Regions from separate parts of the Streptomyces sp. NPDC059534 genome, predicted to be linked through region 2. Evidence: riboswitches for the same ligand, from Rfam matches in the RefSeq annotation. Region 2 holds a riboswitch; the other holds the start of a gene.
What was found. Region 2 has a riboswitch for ZMP and ZTP ahead of glyA (serine hydroxymethyltransferase). Riboswitches for the same ligand answer to the same signal wherever they lie in the genome.
Positions count from the first base shown of each region.

Region 1: another riboswitch for ZMP and ZTP. It lies ahead of ACFVZH_RS09090 (bifunctional 5,10-methylenetetrahydrofolate dehydrogenase/5,10-methenyltetrahydrofolate cyclohydrolase); the one in region 2 lies ahead of glyA (serine hydroxymethyltransferase).

Region 1 covers NZ_JBHWAQ010000005.1:308,916-316,518, forward strand. Annotated here, with positions in the region: gene ACFVZH_RS09080 (SNF2-related protein) at 1-2,940, shown strand, start outside; gene ACFVZH_RS09085 (SWF or SNF family helicase) at 2,937-4,439, shown strand; gene ACFVZH_RS09090 (bifunctional 5,10-methylenetetrahydrofolate dehydrogenase/5,10-methenyltetrahydrofolate cyclohydrolase) at 4,689-5,543, opposite strand; ZMP/ZTP riboswitch at 5,572-5,679, opposite strand; gene ACFVZH_RS09095 (GAF domain-containing protein) at 5,829-7,163, shown strand; gene ACFVZH_RS09100 (aldehyde dehydrogenase family protein) at 7,208-7,603, shown strand, end outside.
Region 2 covers NZ_JBHWAQ010000006.1:284,235-291,837, forward strand. Annotated here, with positions in the region: gene ACFVZH_RS10495 (decaprenylphospho-beta-D-erythro-pentofuranosid-2-ulose 2-reductase) at 1-637, shown strand, start outside; gene ACFVZH_RS10500 (2'-5' RNA ligase family protein) at 760-1,356, opposite strand; gene trpS (tryptophan--tRNA ligase) at 1,448-2,461, opposite strand; gene ACFVZH_RS10510 (RNA polymerase sigma factor) at 2,518-3,114, shown strand; gene ACFVZH_RS10515 (hypothetical protein) at 3,107-3,919, shown strand; gene glyA (serine hydroxymethyltransferase) at 4,146-5,414, opposite strand; ZMP/ZTP riboswitch at 5,488-5,578, opposite strand; gene rocD (ornithine--oxo-acid transaminase) at 5,694-6,899, shown strand; gene ACFVZH_RS10530 (polysaccharide deacetylase family protein) at 7,001-7,603, shown strand, end outside.

The DNA of each region.
Region 1 (7,603 bases), on a different contig from region 2:
CCGCCCCGCGCCGGCCGGATCGCCTTCTGGTCGCCGGACGGCGAGGCCCTGCTCGACGGAGGCCCGGCGAGCGGCGACGCCCAGCACGGCTCCGCCACCGACGGCGGCCCCGCGTCACCGCACGTCGAGCTGACGGTCGTCGACGGGGACGGCCACCAGCCCGTGACCGTCCCCGCCTACGCCGTTCCCGTACGGGACGCCCTGCCGCTGCTCGCCCGCGCGCGCTTCTCGGACTCCGCGTCCCCGGCGACGGCCTTCTGGGGGGCCGCGTCGCTCCTCGCGCTCGACCTCGTCTCCCGCGGCCTCCTCCTCCCCGGCCTCACCGCCGAAGACCACGACGCATGGCGGATCGGTCCCCTCGGCCCGGAGGAGCTGGCGGAGATCCGTACGCTCGCCGCCTCGATGCCGCCCGTGGCCCACGCCGTCCCCCTGTCCCTGGACGAGCCGCTGCTGCTGCCCGAACCCGAGGCGCTGCTCCGTGCCTTCGCCGACGCGGTCGCCGACACCCTCCCCCGTACCCCGGCGGCTCCGATCGCGGCCGGTGGCCCCGCCTTCGCCGCCGACGAGCCCCAACCCATCCCGGAGCAGCGGGCGTGGGCCGCCGATGTGGCCGCCGTCCACGACGCGGGGGTCCGGCTGTCGCTCCGCCTCGAACTTCCCGGCTTCACCGTCGAGGCCCAGGACGCGCCGGCCTTCCATGCGGTGCTCCAGCTGCACGGCGTCGCCGACCCGACCCTGGTCGCGGACGCGGCGGAGGTATGGGCGGGCTCCGGCCCGGCGGGGGCGGCCTTCGGCCCACGCGCCCGCATGGACGCCCTGCTCGCCCTGCGCCGCGCCGCCCGGGCCTGGCCCCCGCTGGCCCCGCTGCTTTCGGCGGCCGTCCCCGACACCGTCGAACTCGCCGACGAGGAGGTCGCCGAACTCCTGGGCCCGGCCGCCCACGCCCTCGCGGCGACGGGCGTCCAGGTCCACTGGCCGCGCGAGCTCTCGGACCGGCTGACCGCCCGCGCGGCGATCGGCCCTGCGGGGGTGGACCCGGGAGGCGACGGAAGCGGGAACGGGGGCGGCTCCGGCAGGGGTGGCCCCTTCGAGGACGGCTCCGGCGGGCGTGGCCCCTTCGAGGACGGCCTCTCCTCGGGCTCGGCCGACGGCCACTCCAATTCGTCCCTCCCCTCCTTCCTCTCCGCCGACGCGCTGCTCGCCTTCCACTGGCGCTTCGCCGTCGGTGACCGCGAGCTGACCCGGGCCGAACTCGACGGCCTCGCCGAGGCAGGACGGCCACTCGTCCGGCTGCGTGACCGCTGGGTCCTCGTCGACCCGGCAGAGGTGCGCCGGGCGAGGGCGCACCAGGACCACAAGGTGACACCGGTCGACGCCCTCGCGGCCGTGCTCACCGGCACGACCGAGGTCGACGGACGCCCTGTCGAGGTGGCGGCGACCGGCTGGCTGGAGCGGCTGCGGGAACGGCTGGCCGACCCCGAGGGCGGCGGTCCCGGGATCTCCCAGCCGGCGGCGCTCGCGGCGACCCTGCGCGACTACCAACTGCGCGGGCTCGACTGGCTGCACCGCATGACCTCGCTCGGCCTCGGCGGCTGTCTCGCCGACGACATGGGCCTCGGCAAGACGATCACCGTCATCGCGCTCCATCTGCACCGGCAGACCGACCCGGCCGCCGCGGGCCCCACACTCGTCGTCTGCCCCACCTCGCTCATGGGCAACTGGCAGCGGGAGATCGAGAAGTTCGCGCCCGGCACGCCGGTGCGCCGCTTCCACGGCGCGACACGTGACCTGGACGGGCTCGCCGACGGCGGCTTCGTCCTCACCACGTACGGCACCATGCGCCTCGACGCCGAGCGGCTCGCCGCGCGGAACTGGGGACTCGTCGTCGCGGACGAGGCGCAGCACGTCAAGAACCCGTACTCGGCGACGGCCCGTCGGCTGCGGACCATCGGCGCACGCGCACGCGTGGCCCTGTCCGGCACACCGGTGGAGAACAACCTCTCCGAGCTGTGGGCGATCCTCGACTGGACCACGCCGGGGCTGCTCGGCACCCTGGGCGCCTTCCGGACCCGGTTCGCCGCCGCCGTCGAGAGCGGTACGGACCCGGCCGCCGCCGAGCGGCTGGCCGCCCTCGTCCGTCCCTTCCTGCTGCGCCGCCGCAAGTCCGATCCCGGCATCGCACCCGAGCTGCCGCCGAAGACGGAGACCGACCGGGCCGTCTCCCTGACGCCGGAGCAGGCCGGACTCTACGAGGCGGTGGTACGCGAGACCCTGGCGGCCATCGCCGAGGCCCAGGGCATGGAACGCCGGGGCCTCGTCATGCAGCTGCTGACCGCCCTCAAGCAGATCTGCAACCATCCCGCCCAGTACCTCAAGGAGGAGCGGCCGCGCATCGAGGGCCGCTCGGGCAAGCTGGAGCTGCTGGACGAACTCCTCGACACCATCCTGGCCGAGGGCGCCCGCACACTGGTCTTCACCCAGTACGTGGCCATGGCCCGGCTCCTGGAGGCGCATCTGGCGGCGCGGGGCGTGCGGACGCAGTTCCTGCACGGCGGCACACCGGTCGCCGAGCGCGAGGCGATGGTCGCCCGCTTCCAGGACGGGGAGGTCCCCGTCTTCCTGCTCTCCCTGAAGGCCGCCGGGACGGGTCTCAACCTCACCCGGGCCGAGCACGTCGTCCACTACGACCGCTGGTGGAACCCGGCCGTGGAGGCACAGGCCACCGACCGCGCCTACCGGATCGGGCAGGACCGGCCGGTCCAGGTCCACCGGCTGATCGCCGAAGGCACGGTGGAGGACCGGATCGCGGCCATGCTCGACCGCAAGAAGGAACTCGCGGACAGCGTGCTCGGGACGGGCGCGGACGCCCCGCGTGAGCTGACCGAACTGACCGATGCCGAACTGGCGGAGCTGGTGCGACTGCGAGGGGACGGACGATGAGCGGGACCGGACGAGGTTACGGGCGCGGCGACGGACCGCTCGGCGGTCACGCGGGCACGCCGGGCGGTGGACACGGCGGCGCGCCGGGCGCCGGGCACGGGGGCGACGAGCGGACGTTCGCGGCGCTGCCGCCGACGCAGGGCAAGGCGTTCGCCCGGACCTGGTGGGGCCTGGCGTGGCTCAAGGCCCTGGAGGACACCGCGCTCGACAACGTGCAGCTCAAGGCAGGACGCCGGCACGCGCGCGCGGGAGCGGTGGGCGCCGTGACGGTGCGGCCCGGCCGGATCACGGCGGTCGTCAAGGACCGCGACGGCACGGCGTACCGCGGCGACGTGCTCGTAAGGGAGCTCTCCGAGGACGAGTGGGAGCGGCTGCTCGACCTCGCCGTGGACAGCGCGGGGCACATCGCCGCGCTCCTCGACCGCGAGATGCCGCCCCACCTGGTGGAGGACGCGGCGGCTGCCGGGCTCGATCTGCTGCCGGGCGTCGGTGACCTCGAGCCGGAGTGCGGCTGCGAGGCATGGGACCACTGCCCGCACACGTCGGCGCTCTGCTACCAGGTCGCGCGCCTCCTCGACGAGGACCCCTTCGTCCTGCTGCTGATGCGGGGACGCGGCGAACGCACCCTGCTGGACCAGCTCCAGGCGCGCAGCGTCGCCCGTGCCTCGGCTCCGTCGGCGCACGGCGGACGGGAGGGGGACGGCACGCCGGCCGCGGACGGTGCGGTGGGCGTCGGCGGCATGCCGGGCGTGTCGGCCGCCGACGCGTACGCGGAAGGGTTCCTCCTGCCGCCGCTGCCCGCGCCCCCGACCGCCCTCGCCGTCCCGGGCGTCTCGCCCGGCCTGGACACGGAGACCGACCCCGAGCCGGGGATCGACCCGACGGCGCTGGAGTTCCTGGCGACGGACGCGGCGGCGCGCGCCCATCGGCTGCTCGTGGCCGCCCTCGGCGCCGCCGGCGGCCCGGCCGCCCCACCCCATCCCGCGGGTGTCCACGGCAGCGCCACCGCTCCCGACCCCTCGGGCGGCTTGGCCGCCTTCGCCGGACAGGACGCGGCGGTCGCGCCGCTGACGGCCACTCAGGACGCCGTACGGCTGGCGGCGGACTCGCCCGTGTCGTGGATCACGGCTCGGCTCGCCGCCGGTTCCGGCCGGACACCGGCCGAGCTGGACCTGGCCACGCGCGCGTGGCGCCTCGGAGGCGCCGCCGCCCTCTCCGTACTGGAGGAGGAGTGGACCCCGGACGCGGAACACCTCACCCGGGCCGGCGCACGGCTGTCCGAGGCATGGGAGGACGACGAGCGGCCCGTACTGCGGCGGTCGGGCAGCCGCTGGACGGCCGTGGGTACGGAGGCACAACTACGGCTCGGTGCCGACGGCCGCTGGTGGCCGTACGCCAGGGCCGGTGCTCAGTGGTCCCCCGCCGGGCCGCCGGACCGTGACCCGGCGGTCGCCCTGGCGACGGCGCTGACCGGCGGTGCCACGGGCGAGGACGCGTAGGCACGCGACCGATCCGGGTGGGGACCGGCGGCCGTGGGTCGGGCCGGCTGCGACCGGCCTGGCCGGGTCAGGGCGGGTCTTGTCCCGCCGGGTCCGGTCTGGTCCAGCCTGGTCCAGCCTGGATCCGGTCTGGTCCGGTCCGGCCTGGATCCGAGTATGGGAAGAACGGCAGTCGCTCCGGCGCGCCCCTCCCACCGGGTCGGGCGCGCCGGGCTTCCACCACGGGGCGCCGACGGGGCCGGTCCGGTCCTACAGGCCGAGCTGGCGCTCCGCGCCTTCCACGGTCTGGGCGAGGAGGACGGCGATGGTCATGGGGCCGACGCCGCCGGGTACGGGGGTGATGAGGGAGGCGCGCTCGACGGCCGAGGCGAAGTCGACGTCGCCGACGTTGCCCGAGTTGTAGCCGGCGTCGATGACGACGGCGCCCGGCTTGATGTCCTCGCCCTTGATGAAGTTCGGCTTGCCGACGGCCGCCACGAGGATGTCGGCCTCGCGGACGACGGAGGAGAGGTCCTTGGTGCGCGAGTGGCAGTAGGTGACGGTGGCGTCCCGGCCGAGGAGGAGCAGACCGGCCGGCTTGCCGAGGATCGCGCTGCGGCCGACGACGACCGCCCGCTTGCCGCTGAGCTCGACGTCGTACGCGTCGAGGAGCCGCATGATGCCGCCGGGCGTGCAGGAGACGAAGCCGGGAAGTCCGAAACCCATGGCGGCGAAGGAGGCCATGGTGACGCCGTCGACGTCCTTCTCCGGGGCGATGGCCTCGAAGGCGGCGCGCTCGTCGATGTGCGGGCCGACCGGGTGCTGGAGGAGGATGCCGTGGACCTCGGGGTCCTCGGACAGCGCGGTGATCGCCGCGACGAGTTCCTCGGTCGTCGTGGAAGCGGGCAGCTCGACGTGCTTGGAGCGGATTCCGGCCTTCGCGCAGCGGTTCTGCTTCATCTTCACGTACGTCACGGAGGCGGGGTCCGCGCCGACGAGGACGGTCGCGAGGCACGGGGTGACGCCGGTGCGACGGGTGATCTCGGCGGCGCGGGCGGCGGTCTCCTCGACCGTACGGCGGGCGAGGGCCGTGCCGTCCATGAGGGTGGCGGTGCTGGTGGACATGGCAACTCCTGGGCGTCGTCTCTGACCGGTGGTTCGCCCAGGCGCACGGCATCGGCGGAACCGCGCCGTCACGACGCGCCCCACCGGGCCGCTCCCCGGTGGTGATCCACCTCAAGCGCCAGTCACGGCCCGAGCCCCACTCTACGTGAGCGGCCCGGGGCGGGTCCCGGACAGGGTGCATATGCGACGGCGTCCGGCCGCTTGTCGACGGCCCGTACGACCACCACGATGACCCGGACGGGCCGTGACGACCTCGACGGGGAGGCCGAGTTGAGCGACGGATGGATGGCCGGCACATCGGAACCGGCGCGGGATCGGGGGGCGCGGGTCGGCCCGGTACCACTTTCGGATCCGGGCTTGGATCCGCGGTTGGATCCGGAAGCCGCCCCGGCGCCGGGTCAGGGCGCTCGGGAGACCCGGCAGGCGGCCGGGGACGCGCGGCCGTTGGTCGCCGCGTCCTGGCGACGCTCCGTACGCGCGCGCGTGAGCCCCGACGGCGCGGCGCGGGTGGAGCTGGAGGAGGACGAGCTCGCCGCGTACCGCTCCGGCCATCCGCTGGCGGCGGCGATGCCGGTGATCCGGGAGCTGATGGGGGCGTACGCGACGGACGGGGAGCATCTGCTCGCCGTCTGCGACGCGGCCGGGCGGATGCTGTGGGTCGAGGGACACCCGGCCACGCTCCGGAAGGCACGGGGGATGAACTTCGTGGCCGGGGCCCGCTGGTCGGAGTCGGCGGCGGGGACGAACGCGCCCGGGACCGCCCTCGCCGTCGACCGGCCGGTGCAGGTCGTCGCCGCCGAGCACTTCCGGCGTACGGTCCGGGCGTGGACCTGCGCCGCCGCACCGGTGCACGACCCGCGCACCGGGCGGGTCCTCGGCGCGGTCGACATCACGGGCGGGGCGCGGCTCGCCCACCCGCACAGCCTCGGCTTCGTGCAGGCGGTCGCGCGGGCGGCCGAGTCGCAACTGGCCCTCCTCGCACCGGCCCCGGAGCCCGGGCGGCTCTCCCTGTCCGCGCTCGGCCGGGACGAGGCCGTGCTCTCCGTCGACGGACGGCGGGTGCGGCTCAGCCACCGGCACAGCGAGATCCTGGTGCTCCTCGCGCACCGCCCGGAGGGCGTGGGCGGCGACGGGCTCCTCACCCTGCTGTACGAGGACGAGTCGGTGACCCCGGTGACGTTGCGGGCAGAGCTGTCCCGGTTGCGGGCACTGGTCGGCCCCGACGTGCTGCGCTCCCGCCCGTACCGCCTCGCGGGCGCCGTGGACGCGGACTTCGCGGCGGTGGACCGGCGGCTGGCCTCGGGCGCGGTCGCTGCGGCGGCCGCGGAGTACCCGGGCCCGCTGCTCCCGTCGTCGACCGCGCCCGGGGTCGTACGGCTCAGGGAGCGGCTCGCGGGCCGGCTTCGGGCGGCGCTGGTGGACCGGGGCGACCCCGGACTGCTCGCCGACTGGGCGTACAGCACGTGGGGTGAGGACGACGTGGTGGTCTGGCGGGCGTTGTGCGCCGCCGTCCCGGCGCCCCAGCTTCCTCCCGTACGCGCGCGCCTGGACTCCCTTGAGGCGGAACTGTCGGCCGGTGCAACGGGGTTGCAACGTACGGGTCACCACACTCGGCCGTGAGCGCCGGCCAGGGACGGTCGGCGCGTCCCAGGGAGGCCATGCCCATGACCCGTTACGCCGCACCCGGTACCGAGGGCGCGCTCATGTCGTACCAGGCCCGCTACGACCACTGGATCGGAGGCGAGTACGTCGCCCCGGCGGGCGGCCGCTACTTCGAGAACCCGAGCCCGGTCGACGGCCGCCCCTTCACCGAGGTCGCCCGCGGCACCGCCGAGGACGTGGAGCGCGCCCTGGACGCGGCGCACGCCGCCGCTCCCGCGTGGGGGCGGACGGCGCCGGCCGAGCGCGCGGCCGTCCTGCTGCGGATCGCGGACCGTATGGAGGGCAACCTGGAGGCGCTCGCCGTCGCCGAGACGTGGGACAACGGCAAGCCCGTCCGGGAGACCCTCGCGGCGGACATCCCGCTCGCGATCGACCACTTCCGCTATTTCGCGGGGGCG
Region 2 (7,603 bases):
CCGCCCCTCCCCCGCCCTGACCGCCGCCGCGGACTCGCTGCGCGCGCTCGGGGCCGAGGTGCGCACCGTGCCCTTCGACGCGCTCGACACCGAGTCGCACGAGGAACGGCTCGGCAAGATCTTCACCGAGGGCGACATCGACATGGTGCTGCTCGCCTTCGGGGTCCTCGGCGACCAGGCGCACGACGAGTCCGACCCCGTCGCCGCCGTCCGGGTCGCCCAGACCAACTACACCGGCGCCGTCTCGGCGGGCCTGGTGTGCGCGGGCGCGCTCCAGGCGCAGGGGCACGGCTCGCTCGTGGTGCTCTCCTCGGTGGCGGGCGAGCGGGCCCGCCGCGCCGACTTCATCTACGGCTCCTCGAAGGCGGGGCTCGACGCCTTCGCCCAGGGCCTCGGTGACGCGCTGCACGGCACCGGCGTGCACGTCATGGTCGTCCGGCCCGGGTTCGTGCGCTCGAAGATGACGGCCGGGCTCGCCCCGGCACCCCTCGCCACGACCCCGGAGGCCGTCGCGGGCGCGATCGAGCTGGGGCTGCGGCGGCGCTCGGAGACGGTGTGGGTGCCGGGAGCGCTGCGGATGGTGATGGCCGCCGTACGGCACGCCCCGAGGCCGCTCTTCCGGCGCCTGCCGATGTGAGGTACGCCTCGCGGCGCGCAGCCGCCCGGGACGGACCGGCGGGTGTCGCCGGGAGGGACGGCGGATGCCGGCGGGTGTCGCCGGGACGGCCGGTGGTGAGCCGGCGGCTGTCGCCGGGAGGGTCAGCCGGTGGGGGTCGCGGTCGGCTCGTCGACCGGGCTGGAGCCCTGGGCGGGGACGGCGGAGATGGGGCGACCGCTGCCGAACAGATAGTCGTACAGCTTCCGCCACACGCCGTCCGGGCCCTGCTCGTACAGGGCGAAGGAGCGGCAGGTCCAGGCCGCCTCGTACCCGGCGAGCTCCTCGTACGCCCGGTCCATCCCCTCCTCGGAGATGCCGTGCGCGACGGTGACGTGCGGGTGGTACGGGAACTGGAGCTCGCGCACCAGCGGCCCGGCCTCGTCACGGATGCGGTGCTGGAGCCGGTGGCAGAGGGAGACGCCCTCCTTCACCTTGACGAAGACGACCGGGGAGAGCGGCCGGAAGGTCCCGGTGCCCTTGAGGCGCACGGGGAACGGCTGGTGGTCGGCGGCGACACCGGCCAGGTGCGCCTCGATCGCCGGCAGCCGCTCCTCCGCGACCTCGGTCGGCGGGACCAGGGTGACGTGCGTGGGGATGCCGTAGGCGGCCGGGTCCCCGAAGCCGGCGCGCCGCTCCTGGAGCAGGCTGCCGTAGGGCTCCGGGACCGCGATCGAAACGCCGAGCGTTACGGTCCCCACGTCGTTCTCCTCCGTCGTCGGTCGACTTGTGTGTGGTGGTGCAGCCGCCAGTGTGCGGCCTGCACCACCCTTTGGGCCAGGGTCCTTGGACTCAGTGCTTGGCGGGCAGGAAGCCCATGCGCTCGTACGTCTGCGCCAGCGTCTCCGCCGCGACCGCGCGGGCCTTCTCGGCTCCCTTGGCCAGGACCGAGTCCAGCGTCTCCGGGTCGTCCAGATATTCCTGGGTGCGGGACCGGAACGGCGTGACGAAGTCCACCATGACCTCCGCGAGATCCGTCTTCAGCGCGCCGTACATCTTGCCCTCGTAGCTCTTCTCCAGGTCCTCGACGGACGTGGAGGTGAGCGTGGACATGATCGTGAGCAGGTTGGAGACGCCCGCCTTGTTCTCCGGGTCGAAGCGGATCACCGTGTCGGTGTCGGTGACCGCGCTCTTGACCTTCTTCGCGCTGATCTTCGGGTCGTCCAGGAGGTTGATGAGGCCCTTCGGCGTCGACGCCGACTTGCTCATCTTGATCGTCGGGTCCTGGAGGTCGTAGATCTTCCCCGTCTCCTTGAGGATGTACGGCGCCGGGATCGTGAACGTCTCGCCGAAGCGGCCGTTGAAGCGCTCCGCGAGGTCGCGGGTCAGCTCGATGTGCTGGCGCTGGTCCTCGCCGACCGGGACCTGGTCGGCCTGGTAGAGCAGGATGTCCGCGACCTGGAGGACCGGGTAGGTGAAGAGGCCGACGGTGGCGCGGTCGGCGCCCTGCTTGGCGGACTTGTCCTTGAACTGGGTCATGCGGGACGCCTCGCCGAAGCCGGTGAGGCAGTTCATGACCCAGCCGAGCTGCGCGTGCTCGGGGACGTGGCTCTGGATGAAGAGGGTGCAGCGCTCGGGGTCGAGACCGGCCGCGAGCAGCTGGGCGGCGGCGAGCCGGGTGTTCGCCCGCAGCTCCGCGGGGTCCTGCGGGACCGTGATGGCGTGCAGGTCGACGACCATGTAGAAGGCGTCGTGGGTCTCCTGGAGGGCGACCCACTGGCGGACGGCGCCGAGGTAGTTGCCGAGGTGGAACGAGCCTGCGGTGGGCTGGATTCCGGAGAGCACGCGGGGACTGTCAGAGGCCATGCACATCATTCTCTCAGGTGTGGGAACCGATCCCCGTCGGCCGGTGTATCAAGAGTGTGAGGACGCGGGAGGGGGGCCTGGTCGACGACGAGGCCGTGGTGATCGCACGCGTGCGCGCCGGAGAGCCGGAGGCGTACGCGGAGTTGGTCCGCGCGCACACGGCGGTGGCGCTGAGAGCGGCGGTGGCGTGCGGCGCGGGCGCGGAGGCCGAGGACGTGGTGCAGCAGGCGTTCTTCAAGGCGTACGTGTCGCTCGGGCGTTTCAAGGAGGGGTCGGCGTTCCGGCCGTGGCTGCTGCGGATCGTGGCCAATGAGACCAGGAACACAGTGCGCTCGGCGGGTCGGCAGCGCGCCGTCCGTGATCGCGAGGCGGATCTGCTCGGGGCCGAGCCGCTGATACCGGAGTCGGCGGACCCGGCGGTGGCGGCCGAGGAGCGGGAGCGGAGCCGGCGGCTGTGGGAGGCCCTGGACGGTCTCGCCGAGGACCATCGGCAGGTGGTGGTCCACCGCTACCTCCTGGAGCTGGACGAGACGGAGACGGCCCTGGCCCTCGGCTGGCCGAGGGGGACGGTGAAGTCCCGGCTGAGCCGGGCCCTGAAGAAGCTGGGACGGGTGCTGGGGGAAGGCCGGGAAGGAGGTGGGGAGCGTGGCTGACGAGGGTCTGCCGGACGAGCTGAGGGAGCTGGGGCGGCGGCTTCGGGTGCCGGACGTGGACGGCGAGTCGATGGCCGAGCGGGTGCTGGCGCAGCTCCTCGCCGAGCGGGTCCCGACCCCGGTGCCGGAGCCTGAGCCGGTCCGGCCGCGGTGGTGGGCACGGTGGTGGGCATCGGTGCGCGGGTGGGCGCGCGAGCGGTGGCGGGCGCTGGTGGCGGGTCTGACCGGCGTGCTGATCGTGCTGGTGCTGACGCCGCCGGTGCGGGCGACGGTGGCGGACTGGTTCGGCTTCGGCGGGGTCGCCGTGCGGTACGACCCGGACGGCGTCCGGGTCCCGGCCGGTGGGCCGGTGCCGGGGTGCCCCGACCCGGTGCCGCCGGCGGAGGCCGGGCGCCTGGCCGGCTTCGAGCCGCAGATACCGAGCGTGCTCGGCCCGCCGGACGCCGCCGTGGTGACGGGGTCGGCCGAGCGGGGCCGGGCGGTGATCAGCCTCTGCTGGCGCGACGGCGGGCGGACGATCCGGCTCGACGAGTTCCCCGCGCGCCTGGACATCGGCTTCGCCAAGCAGGTCACGACGAACCCGGACTGGGTCGACCTCCCGGACGGCGCGCAGGGCTACTGGTTCGCGGCCCCTCACCTGCTGACCTTCCCGATGACGGACGGGGCGGGTGCGCCCTGGAGGCACGAGGTCCGCACCGCGGGCCCCACCCTCCTCTGGACGGTGAACGGGACCGCCCTCACCTTCCGCCTGGAAGGCATACCGGACGCGGAGCGGGCCCGCCGCACGGCGGAATCGGTCGGCTGAGGGGCCGGGGCGGCGGCGGGCCCGGTGGCCCCAGCCGTCGGGCCGGGCGAGGCTGATGGGCCTGGTGGGGCTGGGTGGGTCCCGGTGGTGGATCCCGGTGGCTCCTGACCGAGTCCTGGCCGGGTCGGTGGCCGGGTCCTGGCGGGTCGGTGGCCCGGCAAGTTCCTGGCGGGTCCCGGTGGCCCGGCCCGGGTGATCCCTGGGCCGGGCCGGTGGGTCGGGTGGGTCAGGACGGGAGGCCGGGGGCCGGGAAGGCGGACATGAGGTCGGAGACCTCGGCGCGGACGGCGAGGAGGGCGTCCTCGTCGCCGGTGCCGGCGGCGGCGACGCCGCGGTCGATCCACTCGGCGACCTGGGCCATGTGCGCGGTACCGAGGCCGCGGGAGGTGAGGGAGGGGGTGCCGATACGGATACCGGAGGGGTCGAACGGCTTCCGGGGGTCGTAGGGGACGGTGTTGTAGTTGACGACGATGCCGGCCCGGTCGAGGGCCTTCGCGGCGATCTTGCCGGGGACCTGCTTGGGGGTGAGGTCCATCAGGATCAGGTGGTTGTCGGTGCCGCCGGAGACCAGGTCGAAGCCGCGGGCGAGGAGCGCCTCGGCGAGGGCCTTGGCGTTGGCGACGACCGCGTGGGCGTAGTCGCGGAAGGAGGGCTGGGACGCCTCGTGGAGGGCGACGGCGATGGCGGCGGTGGTCTGGTTGTGGGGGCCGCCCTGGAGGCCGGGGAAGACGGCCTTGTCGAGGGCCTTGGCGTACTCCGCGCGGGACATGAGCATGGCGCCGCGCGGGCCGCGGAGGGTCTTGTGGGTGGTCGTGGAGATGACGTCCACGTGCCCGACCGGGGACGGGTGGGCGCCGCCGGCGATGAGGCCGGCGATGTGGGCGACGTCGGCGACGAGCACGGCGCCGGCCTCGCGGGCGATCTCGCCGAAGGCGGCGAAGTCGATCGTGCGGGGCAGCGCGGTGCCGCCGCAGAAGATGACCTTCGGGCGCTCCTTGAGGGCCAGTTCGCGGACCTCGTCGAAGTCGACGAGGCCGGTGTCGCGGCGGACGCCGTACTGGACGCCGCGGAACCACGTGCCGGTGGCGGAGACGCCCCAGCCGTGGGTGAGGTGGCCACCCATCGGCAGGGCCATGCCCATGACGGTGTCGCCGGGCTCGGCGAAGGCGAGGTAGACGGCGAGGTTGGCCGGGGAGCCGGAGTAGGGCTGGACGTTGGCGTGGTCGACGCCGAAGAGGGCCTTGGCGCGCTCGATCGCGAGGGTCTCGACCTGGTCGATGTTCTGCTGGCCCTCGTAGTAGCGGCGGCCGGGGTAGCCCTCGCTGTACTTGTTCTGGAGGACGGTGCCGGAGGCTTCGAGCACGGCGGCGGAGACGTAGTTCTCGCTCGGGATGAGGCGCAGGGTCTCGCTCTGGAGCCGTTCCTCGGCGCCGACGAGGGCGGCGATTTCGGGGTCGGCGGCGGCGAGCGCGGGGTGCGGCTGCGGGCTGGTCATGGTGGTGTCCTCCGGGCGTCGACGGGTCCCGGGGCACTGCGTGAGAGGCGCGGCGCCACCAGGGACTTCGGTCCCGTGACGCCCAGGCGAGCGGCGTCTCGTGTGGTCTGCCGCGCACGGCTCCCCCGGGGTCGCTTCCCCGTACGCCAGTCGCCGTGCGTGTTTCCAGAGTAGCGGGCGCGCCGTCGCCGAGGTTTCCCGTTCCGGCATCCGAGCGACGATATGAAAGGGGCCACAGCCCCCTGGGTCACCCCGATCCGCAGGACGAACGGAGATCCCGTGTCGAGGACAGAAGACGCGATCGCTGCCGCGGACGCGCACAGCGCGCACAACTACCACCCCCTTCCGGTCGTCGTCGCCTCGGCGGACGGCGCCTGGATGACCGATGTCGAGGGCCGTCGCTACCTCGACATGCTCGCCGGGTACTCGGCGCTCAACTTCGGGCACGGCAACCGGCGTCTGATCGACGCCGCGAAGGCCCAGCTGGAGCGGGTGACGCTGACGTCCCGGGCCTTCCATCACGACCGCTTCGCCGAGTTCTGTACGCGGCTCGCGGAGCTGTGCGGCAAGGAGGCGGTGCTGCCGATGAACACGGGGGCGGAGGCGGTCGAGACGGCCGTGAAGACCGCCCGGAAGTGGGGGTACGAGGTGAAGGGCGTGCCGGACGGGCACGCGAAGATCGTGGTGGCGGGGAACAACTTCCACGGCCGGACGACGACGATCGTCAGCTTCTCCACGGACCACGAGGCGCGGGATCACTTCGGTCCGTACACGCCGGGGTTCGAGATCGTTCCGTACGGGGACCTGACGGCCCTGGAGGCCGCGGTCACGGAGAACACGGTGGCGGTGCTGCTGGAGCCGATCCAGGGCGAGGCGGGGGTCCTGGTCCCGCCGGCCGGCTATCTGGCGGGGGTACGGGAGCTGACGCGCCGGCGGAACGTGCTGTTCATGGCGGACGAGATCCAGTCGGGCCTGGGCCGGACGGGGCGGACGTTCGCGTGCGAGCACGAGGGCGTGGTCCCCGACGTGTACATCCTGGGCAAGGCGCTGGGCGGTGGTGTGGTGCCGGTGTCGGCGGTGGTCGCCGACCGTGACGTGCTGGGGGTGTTCCGGCCGGGTGAACACGGCTCGACCTTCGGCGGGAACCCGCTGGCCTGCGCGGTGGCCCTGGAGGTGATCGCGATGCTGCGGACGGGCGAGTACCAGGAGCGGGCGACGGAGCTGGGCGAGCACCTCCACGCCGAGCTGGGGCTGCTGGTGGGCGGCGGTGCGGTGGAGGCGGTGCGCGGGCGCGGTCTGTGGGCCGGGGTGGACATCACGCCGTCCCGGGGTACCGGCCGGGAGATCTCGGAGCGGCTGATGGAGCGCGGGGTGCTGGTGAAGGACACCCATGGTTCGACGATCCGGATCGCGCCGCCGCTGGTGATCTCGAAGGAGGATCTGGACTGGGGTCTGGAGCAGTTGAGGGCCGTTCTGTCGGAGTGACGGCGTCCGGTGGCGGCGGGCGCGGGGCGTGTCCGCGCGGGGCGCGGGCGGGGCAACTCGGACCATTGACACGACAGTTGGTCTAGGCCAATGATGCGGCCATGCCGAGACTCCGTCTGCGTCACGCCGTGCGTGCCGCGCTCGCCGCCCTCGTCCCGCTCGCGCTCCTCGGCGCGTTCACGGGACCCGCGCACGCCGCCCCCCGGGCGGCCTGGCCCGAGCCCGTCCCGGTGGTCTCCCACGTCGAGACCACCGACCCGGTCGTCTTCATCACCATCGACGACGGCTGGTACCACGACCCGGCGGCCGCGAAGCTGCTGCTGGACCGCCGGGTGCCCGCCTCGCTGTTCCTGCTCCCCGGCGCCTATTCGTACGACTCCGGTTACTTCCACACGCTGCTCGACCAGGGCCGCTCCCGCGTCGAGAACCGCACCGTCGACCACCCGGACCTGACCACCCTCGACGCCGCCGGCCAGAAGGCGCAGGTGTGCGGGGCCCGCGATCGGCATCTCGCGCAGTTCGGCGACGGGCCGCGGCTGCTGCGCCCGCCGTACGGCACGTACGACGCGACCACCCGGACCACGGCCCGCGCCTGCGGCGCGAAGGCGGTCGTGACCTGGACGTACGACCTCACCACCTGGGGCCAGTGGACCCCGCCGGCCCCGCGGCTGAAGGCCGGCGACATCATCCTGCTGCACTTCAAC